Regions from separate parts of the Ruegeria sp. YTSA075 genome, predicted to be linked through region 3. Evidence: riboswitches for the same ligand, from Rfam matches in the RefSeq annotation. Region 3 holds a riboswitch; each other region holds the start of a gene.
The links. Region 3 has a riboswitch for cobalamin ahead of AC2FGE_RS15830 (energy-coupling factor ABC transporter permease). Riboswitches for the same ligand answer to the same signal wherever they lie in the genome.

Region 1: linked by a shared signal. The riboswitch ahead of AC2FGE_RS04345 (aromatic ring-hydroxylating oxygenase subunit alpha) and the one ahead of AC2FGE_RS15830 (energy-coupling factor ABC transporter permease) in region 3 are both predicted to bind cobalamin.
Region 2: linked by a shared signal. The riboswitch ahead of AC2FGE_RS05580 (DUF1636 family protein) and the one ahead of AC2FGE_RS15830 (energy-coupling factor ABC transporter permease) in region 3 are both predicted to bind cobalamin.
Region 4: linked by a shared signal. The riboswitch ahead of AC2FGE_RS11765 (DUF1636 family protein) and the one ahead of AC2FGE_RS15830 (energy-coupling factor ABC transporter permease) in region 3 are both predicted to bind cobalamin.

The regions. Positions count from the first base shown of each region.
Region 1 covers NZ_JBXWNG010000002.1:249,284-253,491, forward strand. Annotated here, with positions in the region: gene AC2FGE_RS04335 (helix-turn-helix domain-containing protein) at 1-121, opposite strand, end outside; gene AC2FGE_RS04340 (aminotransferase) at 408-1,535, opposite strand; cobalamin riboswitch at 1,760-1,963, shown strand; gene AC2FGE_RS04345 (aromatic ring-hydroxylating oxygenase subunit alpha) at 2,076-3,299, shown strand; gene AC2FGE_RS04350 (FAD-binding oxidoreductase) at 3,305-4,208, shown strand, end outside.
Region 2 covers NZ_JBXWNG010000002.1:530,413-534,620, forward strand. Annotated here, with positions in the region: gene AC2FGE_RS05565 (glucokinase) at 1-308, shown strand, start outside; gene AC2FGE_RS05570 (carbohydrate kinase family protein) at 343-1,269, shown strand; gene AC2FGE_RS05575 (D-lyxose/D-mannose family sugar isomerase) at 1,289-1,954, shown strand; cobalamin riboswitch at 2,013-2,229, shown strand; gene AC2FGE_RS05580 (DUF1636 family protein) at 2,328-2,684, shown strand; gene AC2FGE_RS05585 (ABC transporter ATP-binding protein) at 2,681-3,457, shown strand; gene AC2FGE_RS05590 (ABC transporter substrate-binding protein) at 3,470-4,208, shown strand, end outside.
Region 3 covers NZ_JBXWNG010000009.1:106,869-111,076, reverse strand. Annotated here, with positions in the region: gene AC2FGE_RS15840 (helix-turn-helix domain-containing protein) at 80-640, shown strand; gene AC2FGE_RS15835 (CBU_0592 family membrane protein) at 640-909, shown strand; gene AC2FGE_RS15830 (energy-coupling factor ABC transporter permease) at 925-1,602, opposite strand; cobalamin riboswitch at 1,658-1,871, opposite strand; gene sseA (3-mercaptopyruvate sulfurtransferase) at 2,013-2,867, shown strand; gene AC2FGE_RS15820 (amino acid aminotransferase) at 2,867-4,051, shown strand; gene AC2FGE_RS15815 (ammonium transporter) at 4,170-4,208, opposite strand, start outside.
Region 4 covers NZ_JBXWNG010000005.1:156,458-160,665, reverse strand. Annotated here, with positions in the region: gene cobN (cobaltochelatase subunit CobN) at 1-278, opposite strand, end outside; gene cobW (cobalamin biosynthesis protein CobW) at 284-1,339, opposite strand; gene AC2FGE_RS11765 (DUF1636 family protein) at 1,343-1,717, opposite strand; cobalamin riboswitch at 1,801-2,006, opposite strand; tRNA gene AC2FGE_RS11760 (tRNA-Tyr) at 2,244-2,327, opposite strand; gene rlmB (23S rRNA (guanosine(2251)-2'-O)-methyltransferase RlmB) at 2,444-3,217, shown strand; gene AC2FGE_RS11750 (hypothetical protein) at 3,198-3,512, shown strand; gene AC2FGE_RS11745 (YHS domain-containing (seleno)protein) at 3,618-4,070, shown strand.

The sequences.
Region 1 (4,208 bases), on a different contig from region 3:
GAACCACAAGCACGCTGACGCGCATCACAAGATTGAACTCGTCCTCACTTCCCGACGCGTCGGCGATCAAAGCGCCAAGAGAGGACAGGCCTTGTATAAGAAACAGAGCGGCCAGTGGCATGAACACACCGGTATCGCGCTTTCGCAAAAACAGCAGATTAGCACAAAACAAGCATAGCCCAATAAAGGCGGTATCAACGAATTGGGTAGCGGATTCCAATATTATTTACTCTCTGAAAATCGACCACGGGTGGTCTCGCGCTGCAGCCTCTTCATGCCCTCTACAGCATGTGATCTGACATCTAACAATTTCATGGGGTTTGTCGTCTCTTTTGATCGGACAGGACGTTTGAGGGGGTGTTAACAGGTTTCAAATCTGCATTTTTTGTGCGCGGACCTTTGGTTAGCTATGACTTGGCGTGGCGCGCCAGAAACTCCGAGAACCGGGCCAGACCGACTTTAAGATCCTCTGTCGGGTTGGAGTAGCCAAGCCGCAGCCAGCCCTCCATGTCCATCGCACTGCCCGGCGTCAGCATCACACCTTCTTCTTGCAAAAGCGTCACGCATAGATCGCGCGAGGACATTGGCAGATCGTATTTCAGCAAGGCCGTAGTGCCGGATTTTGGCGGCACCCAGCTGAGCAGCGGCTCGTTCGTGATCCAATCCTGAACGATCCGCAGGTTTTCGCGGGTGATCCGGTGCGCACGCGCCAGTATCTTGTCGCGGTGTTCCAGCGCCATAGCGGCTAGCATTTCGTCGATCTTGCCGACCGAGATGGTATTGTAGTCCCGGTGGATCATCACATCATGCATCAACTCTTTGGGTCCCGCGATCCAGCCAACCCGCAACCCAGCAAGTGAATAGGCCTTGGACATGCCCGCCGTGCTGATCCCTTTTTCGTACAGGTCCGCGACCGCGGCGGTGAAGCCGTTGCCTGTCTGATCCGTTCCGCGATAGACCTCGTCACAAAGCAGCCAGGCATCGACACCACGCGCGATCTCTACAATCTGTTCCAACATCGTACGATCCATCAGCGCGCCGGTTGGGTTGTTTGGATTGTTGATCGCAATCAGGCGCGTATCGGGTCGCACCATCGCTCGCAACTCATCCAGATCGGGCAAAAAGGCGTTTTCGGGCCGCAGATGCAGCAGTTCAATATCTGCACCGATGCTTTCGGGGATGGAATAGTGTTGTTGATAGGTCGGGATTACAGAGATCACGTGATCACCACGCGACACCAGTGTCTGATGCACCAGAGAGTTCGCGCCAATGGTCCCATGTGTTGTCAGGATATTGTCGCGGCCCTGATTGTCATACAGGCCACAGATCGCGTCGCGCAGACGCTCTGACCCTTCAATTGCGCCATAGGTCATCTTCATGGATGACAGATCGTTCAGAATGCTGTTGTGCTGGCCAGCCATGTCGAACAGTTCGCCCAGCGTGATGGACTGAACGCAGGTCTCAGCCAAATTGAGCTCACAGGTTGTTTCGAACTCATTCATCCACATCTCAACGCCAAAGGGTCTGATTTCCATTGGGGCTCTCCTACTCTCAGCATTTGGGGCTTTGGCACGTCACTGACGGCACAGGCCATGAAGATCCCTTATAACCTCAAACCAACCAAGCGGAAGAAGGCAGGTTTTGTGCCTGAGATGTATGGTAGAAATTTACTCCGCGAACGCTGGTTCGACCCGAACATCAAGATGTCTGTTTTGAAACTGAAAATGTCGCATGTCTCTCAGCATATGAACGGCACGACTTTATCCTGCGCATGTGAGGTGCCGCTGTTTGAGTCTCAGGCAGCGGAGAATTGGGAAGCCGGTGAAATTCCGGCGCTGCCCCCGCAACGGTAAGGAAGGTCAGGTTCGACAATCAACCACTGGGACGAGGATCCCGGGAAGGTGTCGTAGCCGGGCGCAAGCCCCTTTCAAGTCCGGAAACCAGCCTCGCAGATATGTCAAACCGCGGGTGGCGGTGGGGGCACATGTTTCGGACGTGTTCCTCGCGCGCTTCCGGACGGTTCCTCCTTGTCATCTGCCCAAGCAATGCCGCGGGGCGCGGCAGGAGAGCCAGAAATGAACAGCATTCAAAGCCTGTTGGCACGTCGCATCCCCGGCCACGCGCTCGAGCAGGCCTTTTACACCGATCCTCAGGTTTTTCAGGCCGATCTTGAAGCCATCCACTATCGCGACTGGCTGTTTGCCATTCCGGCTTGTGAACTGGCGAAAGCAGGGGATTATGTTACCTATACCGTGGGTGCCTATCGCGTGATCATTGTACGTGGTGCAGACAACCACGTAAGGGCGTTTCACAACACCTGCCGCCATCGTGGTTCGATCATCTGCAAGGCTGCAAAAGGCAATGCACCCAAACTGGTGTGCCCCTACCACCAATGGACCTATGAGCTTGATGGCTCATTGCTGTGGGCGCGTGATATGGGGTCGGATTTCGATCCCAAACAGCACGGTCTGATGACAGTGCATTGCCGTGAGCTTGCCGGGTTGGTTTACATCTGTCTGGCTGATAACCCCCCAGATTTCGACATGTTCGCCAATACCGCACGCCCCTATCTTGAGCCGCATGATTTGGGCAACGCCAAAGTGGCTTTTGAAAGTTCAATCATTGAGAACGGCAACTGGAAGCTGGTTTGGGAGAATAACCGCGAGTGTTACCACTGCGGTGGCAACCATCCCGCGCTGTGCCGCACCTTCCCTGATGATCCTGCAGTCACTGGAATCGAAGGGGGTGAGACGCCGCTACACATGCAAGCCCATTTTGACAGATGCGAAGCCGCCGGGATGCCCTCGCAATTCCACCTGCATGAAGGCGGGCAATTCCGTATGGCTCGGATGCCTCTGAAGGAAGGGGCGCAAAGCTATACAATGGATGGGAAATCCGCTGTGCGGCGCTGGCTGGGCCGATCGCCCTTTGCGGATGCAGGTGCATTGTTGAAATTCCACTATCCAACCACCTGGAACCACTTTCTGGCTGATCATTCCATCGTGTTCCGGGTCACACCAATCAGCCCGACTGAGACCGAGGTCACAACCAAATGGCTGGTTCACAAGGATGCCGTCGAAGGGATCGATTACGATCTGAAACGTCTGACCGAGGTCTGGATTGCCACCAATGACGAAGACCGTCAGGTGGTCGAGGATAATCAACTGGGTATCAACAGCCCGGCCTATGTGCCTGGCCCGTATTCGCCGACGCAGGAATCTGGTGTGCTGCAATTCGTGGATTGGTATTGCAACACGCTGGTTGGTCGCTTGGCCCCCGAAACAGTGGCGGCGGAGTAGCGGTGATGAAAGATCTCAACACTGTTGTGAGTATCTGGCAGGATGCCGAAACACTGGAATGTGTGTCAGTCGTCCCCGAGATGGTAAATACGGCCAGTTTCACTTTTCGCGCCCCGTCTGGGTCGATGTTTGCGTACCACCCCGGACAGTTCCTGACTTTGGAAATCCCGGCTCCAGGACAACCGGGTGGGGTTGTGCATCGCACCTACACGATCTCTTCTTCTCCCTCGCGGCCACGGTCGATCACGATCACCGCCAAGGCCCAGCCAGACAGCATCGGCACGCGCTGGATGTTGGACAACCTACAACCCGGCATGCGGATCAAAGCCATCGGGCCTGCCGGGCTGTTTTCGAATGTTCAAAGCACGGCAGGCAAATACCTGTTCATCTCTGCCGGGTCCGGCATCACGCCGATGATGTCGATGACCACCTGCATGTGGGATGAGGGGCGTGATCTGGATATTGTCTTTATCAATTGCGCCAAGCGACCGTCCGAGATCATCTTTCGTCAGCGGCTGGAACACATGGCCAGCCGGACCCCGGGACTGGATTTGAAATTTGTCGTTGAAGAAGCAGATCGTTATCGTCCGTGGACGGGGTATCAGGGGCAGTTCAACCAGTTGATGCTGGGCCTGATGGCGCCTGACTATCTCGAGCGTGAGGTCTATTGCTGCGGCCCGGAACCTTTTATGCAGGCGGTTCGCGAGGCACTGGTCGGGCTGGGTTATGACATGGACAACTACCATCAGGAAAGCTTTGGCGCGCCGATTGAATCCGAGGCCGATCAGCCAGAACTGGACGATGTGGTCCCTGATGATGACAGTAAGGCTGAGATCCTGTTCGCAAGCTCGGGTGTCACCACCAAAGTTGCCGAAACCGACACGGTTCTGGCCGCTGCACGGTCGGTTG
Region 2 (4,208 bases), on a different contig from region 3:
ACATCCTGCAGGATGCACGATCCGGTACTGATCCGCACGCAGTCCAAACCGCAGCGCTGTTCACAACGCATCTGGGCGCTCTACTAGGGGATATGGCCGTCACATTGATGCCGATTGGCGGCGTCTTTTTGGTCGGCGGCGTGGCGGAAAAAAACCGTTGGCTGTTCGGAGACAGTTTTCTGGATGCCTTCAACAATGGTGGCCGGTTCAGCGAGCTGCGGCGCGGAATGGATCTCTATGTCTCCGAACAGGTCGAATTTGGCATTGTTGGCGCTAACAACTTCTGCAAAAATGCCCTCATGCGGTAGAACCGCCTGACAATTCTCAATGAAGGAACGCGGGATGATCCTGTGCTGCGGAGAAGCGCTGATCGATATGATCACCGAGCCTACAGTCTCGGGTGCCCAAGGGTATGTACCCCATTCTGGAGGTGCAATTTTCAACACGGCGATCGCGTTGGGGAGATTGGGCGCGCCTGTTGGCATGCTGACCGGCTTGTCGTCCGATATGTTTGGTGAACAATTGGCAGAAACGCTGAAAGCGAGCCATGTGGATACATCCCATGTGATCACCAGCGACCGCCCCACCACGTTGGCGTTTGTGAAACTGGTCGATGGACACGCGTCGTACAACTTTGTTGACGAAAATACTGCCGGGCGCATGCTTCGGCCTGAGGATATGCCCGACCAATTGCCTGCGATCTCGACCCTGTATCTAGGCGGTATCAGTCTTGCCTGCGAACCCTGCGCCGATGCTTATGCTGCCCTGCTGAGCCATCACGGGGCGGATCGGGCCGTAATGCTGGACCCCAACATCCGACCGGGATTTATTCAGGATCAGACCAGATACCGCACCCGTTTGAATGCCATGATTGCGCAGACTGATATCCTCAAAGTCTCGGATGAGGATCTGGACTGGATCATTCCGGGGCCCGAAACCCATGCCGAAAAGGTGCCTTTGTTGCTGCAAGCCGGGCCCTCGGTTGTGATTGTTACACGTGGGAGCCAAGGAGCCTCGGGCTATCTACGCGATGGCTCGGAAACCACGATACCGGTTAAAGCGGTTCAGGTTGTCGATACGGTGGGGGCGGGTGATACGTTCAACGCTGGTGTACTGGCCGAACTTCACCGTTCTGGGCATCTGACCGAACCCGCGCTACGCGATCTGACAACAGAGTGCCTGCGCGCCGCTCTAGCGTTGGGTGCAGATGTTGCAGCAGTCACCGTGTCGCGTGCCGGGGCCAACCCACCCTGGGCGCATGAGCTTTAGTCCCCAAAAGGGAAGTCACATGAAACGTTCCGACATCAACCGCATCAAGACCGAAGCACAGGCCTTTATCCAGTCTTTCGGGTTCATCCTGCCCCCATTTGCCGACTGGTCCCCGGATCAGATGCGCAGCGCCAAGGCCGACACGATCCGCGCCCGGGGGCTGGGATGGGACATCACCGATTACGGGCAAGGCAAATTTGATGAGCTTGGCCTGTTCCTGTTCACCCTGCGCAATGGGGATGAGAATGATCTGAGCCAGGGCCGCGGGATGCTCTATGCCGAGAAACTACTGATCTCGCGCGACAAGCAGCTGTCGCCAATGCATCGCCACATCGTCAAAGCCGAAGATATCATCAACCGGGGCGGCGGCGATCTGGTGATGGAGATCTATGCCTCGGACCCCGACGGCAGCGTCGACCGCGACACACCAGTTGTGGTTCCCAGTGATGGATGCGACATCACCATCACTCCTGGTGAGTTGCTGCGCCTGAAACCCGGCGAAAGCGTAACATTGATGCCCGGTATCTGGCACGCCTTCTGGGCCGAGCGCGGGGATTGCCTAATCGGCGAGGTCTCAACCGTAAACGACGACCGCACCGATAACGTCTTCGAACAACCCATCCCGCGCTTTGCCACGATCGAAGAAGATACCGAGGCCGAATTCCTGCTGGTTGCGGATTACTGATCCACCCCGTATCTGACACGAGCCTCTCAGCGATTGCTTGACAAGCTTGCCTTCTCCAGAATAGCTGGCCTGTGATGGTTCCCGCTACTTTGATTGCGGGATGAAAATGGGAATACGGTGCGGCCCCGGGACACCCGGGTCAGGCCAAATCCGTGACTGCCCCCGCAACTGTAAGCGGTGAGCAACGCCAAATCACCACTGGCCCGAAAAGGCCGGGAAGGTTGGCCAAGCAACGACCCGCAAGTCAGGAGACCTGCCATCACCTGTGAAACCAACCCGGGACGGGGCGTCCTGGAAGGAGGATTGATGGCAGATTTGCGCCCTTACAGGACCGGTACTTTCTATGCGGGCATTTTGCGCGTTGAGGATAGCCGTGGACAAAACACCTGACCACTTTGTGCTGATCTGCTCGACCTGCCAGGGTGAGATCGAAGCCAGCGCCGCCCAAAGTCTGCTGGACGCGTCGCTGCCCGACGGGTTCGCTACGCGACTGATCCCATGTATGGCAGGATGCGAACGTCCCATGGCCATAGGTCTGCAAGCCGAAGGCAAAGCCCAATACCTGTTTGGCGATATTCAAAGCACTGCCGATCTGGATGCGATCGCCACCTTCGCCCATCAGTACCGCGACAGCGAGAGCGGCTGGACCAGCGCAACGGATCGCCCCCCCGCCTTGCTGTTCAAAACTCTGGCACGTCTGCCCCGTCTTCCAAAGGCGGGTAAGGCATGAGCTTTCTGGTCGCGGAGAATCTGGAATACTACGCCCTGAATGGCGATGTGTTGCTACAAGACGTCTCATTCTCTTTGGAAGAAGGGGCCATACTTGCCATTGCCGGTCCGAACGGTGCCGGCAAAACAACGCTGCTGAACCTGATCTGCGGGGTCGAGCGTCTGGCGCTGGGGGACGTGCGGATCAACGGTCAAAGCCTGCGCAGCCTGTCTGCGCAAGAACGCGCCCGGACCATTGCGGTTGTTGGTCAGCAGGAACTGCCCGATGGCCGCCTAAAGCTGCGCGACTACGTTGCGCTGGGTCAGATTCCCATTCAAAGCGACCGCTCGGCGAAAGACCACAAGATGGATCTTGCGTGCGTTCTGCGCACAACCGAGCTGACCCATCTGGCGGATAAGCCGATGCAGCGGCTCTCGGGCGGCGAACGCCAACGCGCCCATATCGCGCGTGCATTGGCTCAGAACCCCTCGCTGTTGTTTCTGGACGAGCCCACCAATCATCTGGACCCCGATGCCAAGGGGCACATGCTGTCGCTGGTTGCCGAACTGGGCGTGACGGTGGTGATGATCGTACACGACCTTGTCATGATCCCGGAATTCGCCAGCCATGTCGCGCTGATGAAATCCACACGCATGACGGGCTTTGGGCCAGTCGACCAGATACTAACGCCGGATCATGTGCGCGACACTTTTGGTGTTGACTACCTGTGCTTCCAGCACGAAGGGCGCATGATCCCGGCGCTGGATATCCGAAAACGAACGCTTTCATCTTAACAGGAGAGATTGATGAAACAAAAACTTTGGTCAGCTTTGATGATCACCGGCTTGGCCAGCAGCGCGGCAGCCCATGAGGTAACCGTGGACAATTGCGGCGAACCGCTGGTGTTCGAAACCATGCCCGAACGGCTGGTGGTGCATGATATGAACATGACCGACATGGCCTTTGCGCTTGGCCTACAAGACCGGATCGTTGGTTTGACCGGAATCACCGGCTGGTACAAGACCAGCCCAGATTTCGACAAGCTGCGCGGCGACATCCCCGAGCTCGCACCAAAATACCCAACCGTCGAAAACCTGGTCGCGGCCGAACCCGACCTGTTCTTCGCGGGCTGGTACTACGGCATGAAGCCCGGCGGCGACGTGACGCCGGACACCCTGGCCCCGTTCGGCATCAAGACCATGATCCTGACCGAAAGCTGCGTGCATCTGGACAAAGACCGCCCTGAGGCCAGCATGGACCTGCTGTTCAACGATGTGCTGCGTCTGGGTCAGGTCATGCATGTCGAGGAGAAGGCCGAGGTACTGGTTGCAGGCTGGAAAGAACAGCTGGCTGCCATCGAAGCCAAAACCGCCGATCTGGCCAAACCCCGTGTCTTCCTGCTGGACGGTCCAGCGGATGCGCCCTTCACCGCTGGCAAATTCGCCATCCCCGATGCGATGATCGCAGCGGCTGGCGGCGAAAACGTCACCCATGACATGGAGACCAGCTGGGGCCGTACCTCGTGGGAGGCGGTTGCCGCGTCGA
Region 3 (4,208 bases):
CGATATGCGGGGAATGTGCGTTATAGCGCACGTACCATATGTGCGCTATAACGCACAAGAAGATTCGAAAGACAATGGCATGGCTCCGGACGACATAACACTAAAGCTAAGGGATGTGAGGGCCGCTTCGGGGTTGAGCCTGTCGAAAGTCGCTGAGATGACAGGCGTCAGCAAAGCGATGCTAGGTCAGATCGAACGGGGCGAATCAAGCCCGACGATCGCCACGCTGTGGAAGATTGCCAAAGGGTTTCAACTGCCGCTCAGCGCGTTGATCGACACCGTGAATGGTGATCCTTCGGTTTTTAAGACCGTCACCTTTCCCGGCAGTATCGAGGTTAAGATTGTCTTTCCCTTTGATCCAGCATTGGGGGCAGAGACGTTTCACGTCCAGCTCGCCCCCAACCAAAGCCATGAGTCCCCCGCCCATGCCGCTGGTGTGACCGAGGAGGTCTTTGTGCTCAGCGGCACGCTGGACATTCTGAAAGGTGAGGCTTGGGTGCCCTTGCAATCGGGTCAGGGGCTGCGATTTGCAGCGGATCTCCCGCATGGCTATCGAGCGGGCGCTGAAGGGGCGGCGTTTTTGAACATGCATCACTATGCGCAACAGCCAGATGTTCCAGATAACGGCAAGGTTCATTGATGAGCGAGTTTTTCAACAGCCTGACAATTGTGGATGCCATCGGCTCTTTCGGGGCCCTGATCGTGGTTGCTGCCTATTTCGCCACGCAGATGCGATACATGAATTCCGAAGATCTGGCCTTTCCCGTCGTAAATCTGCTGGGGTCCGTTTTGATTGTCTATTCGCTGCTTCAGAACTTCAATCTGGCGTCGATGCTGATTGAAGGCTTCTGGATTGTCATTAGCGTGATCGGTATCATTCAGCATTTCAGGTTGCGCCGCGCAGGGTAGCGCGGCGCAACAGGGTTATGCAGCGTTGTGAAGGCGTGGTGTAAACAGGCCAATCCGGCCAAAATCCCGCATGGATTTTGCCGCGGCCAAAACGGCCAGATCAGCCAGCGGTTCAACCAGGATAACCAGCATGTACGCAGCGCCAAAGCTGACGACGGCGGTGAGGTTTTCTGCACCAAATCCTTGGCCATAGAAGGCCCAGAACGCCACCCAGATGACGACACCGCCCTGATAGGCCGTCGACAGCGCAAGCGCCTGAGAATACTTCAGATCAATGTAGGCCGTATTCGGTGCGATGATGCGATTGGCCAAGGCCTGCAGCGCAAAAAGCGGCACCAGCAGTGTTGTCATGTTCATCCCGAACTGAGGCAGGTCGAAAGGCGCCAGGAAAAATCCCTGAATGAACAGGCCCGCAATCAAGCCGATGGCGGCAGGGGCTGCACCGAACAACAAAAACAGGGTCGATCCCAGAATGAAGTGTACTTCTGACACTCCGACCGGGAAGTGTGGCAATACTTCAAAGAAGGTAAAAACCAGCCCCGTGGTCAGGGCTGAGCGAATGGCGAGGCTGGCAAGGCCGCTGCTTTTCAGACTGTCCCATGCCAGTTTAGCGGTATAGAGCCCCGCGCCGGTTGCGGTCGCGTAGCTCAGGACAAGTTTGGCGCCATTTACGACGCCCGGTTCGATATGCATAGTTTGGTCTCCTTCCCGTCACACCCGACGGCAGAAAGGTTTCAAAATTGGGCTTTCACCCGGTTTGCACATGGCAGGTCTCCTGACTTGCGGATTGGCTTCGATCCCGGCCTTCCCAACCGATTGCTTCGGTCAGTGGCCATGATGGGGTGAAACTCCGCCTACAGTTGCGGGGGCAGCTCCGGAATTGACAGGTATTGTCGCACCGGATTCCCTTTTCATTCCTCGGGGGAAATTCCCCTTCGGAAACCATGTCAGGCAGGTGTCTGGCACCGGGTGCCACCTGTCAAGCAGGCAAACGCGTATGTTTGGAAAAAATTGCCAGTTCCCAGGAGTGCAGGCCTTGGCATGGCTTGCACGTTTGGCCGCTCGGATATAGGGAAACTCAGACTCGCTTAGGGGAGGCTTTGATGCAAGACGATCCGAAAACCCTGGTTTCCACCGACTGGCTTGCCGCCCATATCAAGGACCCCGATCTGCGGGTGCTGGATGGGTCGTGGTACCTGCCGCAGCATGGGCGCGATGCCAAAGCCGAATATGATGCAGGTCATATCTCGGGCGCGCGGTTCTTTGATATCGACGATATTGCCGATCATCGCTCGGACCTGCCGCATATGATGCCTCCGGTCGAGAAGTTCATGTCACGCCTGCGCTCGATGGGCGTGGGGGATGGACATCAGGTGGTTGTCTATGATGGCTCTGGCCTGTCCTCAGCTGCGCGCGTCTGGTGGATGTTCCGCCTGATGGGGCAGGACAACATTGCCGTGCTGGATGGCGGTCTGCCAAAATGGCAGGCCGAAGGGCGCGAGATCGAGGATTTGCCCCCAGTAATCCGGGATCGTCATATGACCGTGCGGGTTCAGAACCATCTGGTGCGCGACGTGACACAAGTGTCTGCCGCCGCCAAGCTGGCTGATCATGAGATCATCGATGCCCGTTCCGCCGCCCGCTTTGCCGGAACGGAACAAGAGCCGCGCGAAGGTTTGCGCTCGGGCCATATCCCCGGCTCACGCAATGTGCCCTTCGGAACGCTGTTGAACAAGAACGGGACGATGAAATCACCCGAAGAGTGCCGCGCTGTGTTCGAAGCCGCAGGCGTTGATTTGTCCAAGCCTGCAATCACCTCATGCGGATCGGGTGTGACGGCGGCAATCCTTAGCCTTGCGCTTGAGCGCATGGGTAAAAAAGACCACGCGCTTTATGACGGCTCCTGGGCTGAATGGGGTGCCTTCCCAACCCTGCCCGTCGCAACTGGAGAGACCTGATGTTCGAAAACCTTAAGCCGCAGCCAGCCGACAAGATCCTGGCGCTGATGCAGATGTACCGCGAAGACCCGCGCGATCAAAAGATCGATCTGGGTGTTGGCGTCTACAAGAATGCCGAAGGTGTTACCCCGGTAATGCGTGCGGTCAAAGCTGCCGAAAAGCGCATTCTGGAGGAGCAGGAGAGCAAAGCCTATACCGGTCTGGCCGGTGATCCGGCTTATTCCGATGCGATGATCGGCTTGATCCTTGGCGATGCGGTGCCGCGCGCCAATATTGCGGCCGTTGCGACTCCGGGTGGTACAGGTGCCTGCCGTCAGGCGTTCGAGATGATCCGTATGGCCAACCCTGAGGCGCGCGTATTTGTATCGAACCCGACATGGCCCAACCACCTGTCGATCCTGAATTATCTGGGCATCGAGACGGTCGCTTATCGCTATTTCGATGGCGAAACCCGTGGCGTCGATTTCGACGGTATGATCGAGGACCTAAAAACCGCCAAGGCGGGCGACGTGGTTCTGCTGCACGGTTGCTGCCACAATCCGACCGGCGCGAACCTGAACATGGTGCAATGGCAAGAGGTCGTGAACCTAATCAATGCGCAAGGCTTGGTTGCGATGATCGACATCGCCTATCAGGGCTTTGGCGACGGTCTTGAGGAAGACGCGCAGGCAGCCCGTCTGGTGGCCTCGTCTGTCAAAGAGTGCCTGATCGCGGCGTCTTGTTCGAAGAACTTCGGCGTCTATCGTGAGCGGACCGGCCTACTGATGGCGATCAGCGATGATGCGGCGCAGACGTCATTGAACCAGTCGACGCTTGCCTTCCTGAACCGCCAGAACTATTCGTTCCCGCCGGATCATGGCGCACGGGTCGTGACCACCATCCTGAACGACGACGCCTTGCGCGCCGACTGGGCCGCTGAGCTGGAGGAGGTTCGCCTCTCCATGCTGGGTCTGCGTCAGCAGCTGGCGGATGAGCTTCAGCGTCTGACCGGGTCGGATCGGTTCAGTTTTGTCGCCCAACATCGCGGTATGTTCTCGCGTCTGGGTGCTGCACCTGAACTGGTCGAGAAACTGCGTGCGGACCACGGGATCTACATGGTCGGCGACAGCCGCCTGAACATAGCCGGTCTGAATGCGACTACAGTGCCTATTCTGGCGAAGGCGATTGTAGACGTTGGAGTCTAAGCGGCACTTCATAGCGAAACAAAAGCCGCTCAGATCAGTGCGGCTTTTTTGTTTTCAGAGTCGAGCAAAAGAAAAGGCCGGGCAAGAACGCCCGGCCTTCGAGAGGTTATCTCAGGTCTTAGCCTTTGGAGAACTCCGGATAAGCTTCCATACCCAG
Region 4 (4,208 bases), on a different contig from region 3:
ACCCCGCCGATCAGGCGGATCAGGATGCCCTTTGCACCTTCAAGCGTCTGTTCGACATAGGTATCGACAGACAGCGGATGCTTTAGCGCAGTCAGGTTTGCCAGCCGCAGGGTCGGCATCCGACCCTCGGGCCCACCACCGCGATGCCAGCCTGCCGCGAAAGCGCCAAGGTCGCTATCGGAAAACGACAACACCACCAGATCGGCCTGGCTTTGGCCCAGATCGAATGGGGTCTCGGATTCCTCTAACCCGTGGCTTTCGCGGAAGACAACGTGCATGTGGCTTACTCGGCAGCCTCGGTCACGCCCACAAGAACATCGCGGATCGCGGCCTCTTTGATGTCATCATGCTCGGCAATAACCACCATGCGCGAGCGGCGGTCTTCGCCGGGTTCCCACGGACGGTCATATTGATGGCGAACACGCGCGCCGACGGCTTGCACCAGCAGGCGCATGGGTTTGCCCAGAACAGCGGCATAGCCTTTGACGCGCAGGATGTTCAACTCTGTCGCCAGACGTTCGATCTTGGTGACCAGATCAAGTGGATCAGACTGTTCGGGCAACTCGACAATGATGCTTTCGAAATCGTCATGTTCGTGGTCATGATGGCCGTCGTGATGCGAGGGTCGCGCATCCATGTCATCCTCGGCAGCGGCCTCCAGGCCCAGCACAACGCGCACATCCACGACACCTTCGGCGACTTCGACCACAGGCAGCGGGCGCGGCGCTTCGGCGGCGATGATTGCTTTGGCCTTTGCCACGCCTTCGGGACCGGCCAGATCCGGTTTGGTCAGCAGGATTATATCGGCGCAGGATATCTGATCCTCGAATACTTCTGACAGCGGGGTTTCATGGTCAATCGAGTCATCCGCCAAGCGCTGGGCATCCACGGCCTCGACATTCGGCGCAAAGCGACCAGCGGCGACAGCCTCGGCATCCGCTAGAGCGATTACGCCATCCACCGTGATTTTAGACCGGATATCTGGCCAATCAAACGCTTTCAGCAGTGGTTTGGGCAGGGCCAGACCGCTGGTTTCGATCAGAATATGTTCAGGGCGCGGCTCTAGCGCCATCAGCGCCTCGATGGTCGGGATAAAATCGTCAGCCACGGTGCAGCAGATGCAGCCGTTCGCCAGCTCCATGATGTTCTCTGCCGGGCAATCCGGGATGGCGCAGGATTTCAGGATATCGCCATCGACACCGACATCACCGAATTCATTGACCACAACGGCCAGGCGTTTGCCCTGCGGGTTCTGCATCAGATGCTTGACCAGCGTGGTTTTGCCCGAGCCCAGAAAGCCGGTGATGACAGTGACGGGAAGTTTTTCGAGAGTAGACATGGGTCAAGCTCCAATCGGGGGAATACGGGCCGCACAGTTTTTGCGGAAATGTTCAGGACGTTCGCGCCATTTGACCAAACCATCGTCAGTGGCCAAATACTTGGTCACACCTTCAATGATCGTTTCGACATGGTCGGTTTCGTTGAGGTTTTCGTAGACAAAAGTCCAACGCGCGGGTCCCCCACGCAGCACGATGGAACAGCCCTGATCGCAATTTGACAGGCATTCCACAGGCTTTAGGTCGATCCCGTCTGGCACGCCGGCCTGTTCCAGCGCCTTGTGCAGCAAGGCACCAGGGCGCTGGGTGTCGTCTTCGATCGCCAGGCCACGGCGGCATGTCGTGCAGACCAGCAGTTCAACTGGTGCGGCTTTATTCATCTCTCTCATCCCCCTTAGTCAAATCTGGGGGACGGGGTTTCATGTGGGCCGATCCAAGCCCCACACCGGAACACCCCGTCCGGTTTCATCTTCGGGCGCTGGCAGGTCTCCCGGCTTGCGGATGTCAGGGTGTATACCCTGTCGGATGTCCCGCCTTCCCAGCCTTTGGCCAGTGGCTTTGGGCACCCTCTCCGGTCACGGTCGCGGGGGCGGCTGCGTTTGGCGGTAAACCCGTTGACGCATTCCCTTTTCATCCTCTTACGAGGACACCAACGGATCGGACATGCGGCACTGATACGGTGCTTGTCAAGCGTGTCGCCGACAACCGCAACGCCGGGTGCAGAAAAACGACCTGTGGCGGTCGTTGGGCGGCATGTCAGGGCTTAGCCTGCGGCTTTCGAAAGGTTTGACAGCGATCACTTCACTGAACCAAATGTTTGACGAATAACTAGACTGCCATTCATAACAGCAGACACGGGCCATTGGCGGGTGCGTTTTGCTCTGGTATCTGGAAGCTTTGTGAGAGTGGTGGGCGACCCTGGAATCGAACCAGGCGTGCGTCTCCGCGAGGGAGTTACAGTCCCCTGCCACACCTTGCGGCCTGTCGCCCACTGTCAGGCGTTGCACCTGACGTGGAGGCGTGATTACTAGCGCACCAAAGGAGCGTCAACAGGAAAATACGGCTTTGACGCAGGAAAGCGAATTCACGGCCCGGAGGCCCTCAGAATGAAAAAACCCAAGTGGGTTGTCGAAAAGGAACAGGCGCGAAAAGCGGCGGCCGCCGAGACGGTTTGGCTGTTTGGTTTGCACGCCGTGCGCGACGCCTTGATGAACCCCAAACGCCAAAAACTGCGCCTGATTGTAACGCGAAATGCGCAGGACAAACTGGTTGAAGCCATTGAATTTGCGGGGATTGAGGCCGAGATGGTTGACCCGCGCAAATTCAATGCCCCAATTGACGCGGGTTCTGTGCATCAGGGCGCGGCACTTGAAGTTAAGCCCCTGGAGTGGGGCGGTTTGGCCGAGAACTGCATCGGACGGGAACACCCCCGCGTGATCCTGCTGGACCGTGTAACGGACCCGCATAACGTAGGTGCGATTCTGCGGTCAGCCGAAGTGCTGGGTGCAAGCGCGGTGATCGGAACCCGGCATCATTCTGCCCCTGAAACCGGGGCACTGGCAAAAACCGCCAGCGGCGCATTGGAACGCCAGCCTTATCTGAGGGTGCGCAATCTGGCCGATGCCATAACCGAGCTTCAGTCGATGGGGTTTCTGGTGCTCGGTCTGGATGGCGAAGCGGATGAAACTATTGAAATTGCCCTTGGGGATCAAAGGGATCGACCTGTGGCACTGGTATTGGGTGCTGAAGGGCCAGGATTGCGGCAAAAAACCAAGGAAACCGTCGACCAATTGGTGAAAATTGACGCATCGGGGGGATTTGGATCACTGAACGTCTCAAATGCTGCTGCAATCGCCCTATATGCCTCTCGGCACCATTAGCGAGGAGAGTACTATTTCCGGACCGTCCAAAATCGCCACCTGCTGCTACTGCGGTACACGGGCTGCCCTGGTTCTGACAGGACAGAACCGGCATGAGCTGAGTTGTTCCAACTGCGGCGCACCGCTGCACGATCTTAAGAAACTGCCGAAGCACAAGGTTCAGAAATCAAGGCCTGACCAGGTCGCGATAAGTCATGCGGCGTCTCCGAAATCGCGAAAAAAGAAGAAGAAAAAGAGCACGCTTTATCGTGTTCTGGATGAGGCCTGGGATGTCATAGAAGACATCTTTGACTAAGGGCTGCTCCGCACTCGCAAGGATGTTCACATCCACGTCAACTGGGGTTTCACAGCCGCCCAAAAGTTGCATCTTAGTCGCTCGATTCTTTGTCACGGGACCCAGATGCAAAACCGCCGTTTCCTATTCGGTATACTGACAGCCATCGCCCTTGCGCCCGTCGCTTGGGCGCAGGACAAGCCTGTCTATTATGCGACCGAAGGGGCCGCGATGGCGGGGTATGATCCGGTGTCCTATTTCGACAGTGCTGCACCGGTTCGGGGTGAGCCGAGCATTGCTGTCATGTGGAAAGGGGCCCAGTGGCATTTTGCGTCACAGGAAAATCGCGAGCGGTTTGAAAGTAACCCGCGCGCCTTTGCACCTCAGTTCGGGGGCTATTGTTCCTATGCGATGGCAAATGGGGTTCTAAAAAGCACTGACCCCATGGCATGGCAGGTCGTGGATGGGCGTTTGTATCTCACTCATTCCCCAGCAGTTGAACGGATGTGGGAACAGGACAGAGCGGCGAATATTCATCTGGCCGAGGAAAATTGGCCCGTCATTCTGTACGAAGACTAGCCGATTGTCCGTATTTTGTGAAAAGTCATCACAAAAATGAGCGCATGGTCTTTTTTTTTACCAGATCATGCCTAAATGTCACAGTGACCGCGGAACGGAACTGCCGCGGGTCATTTCACTGTCCCTCGTTCCAACAAC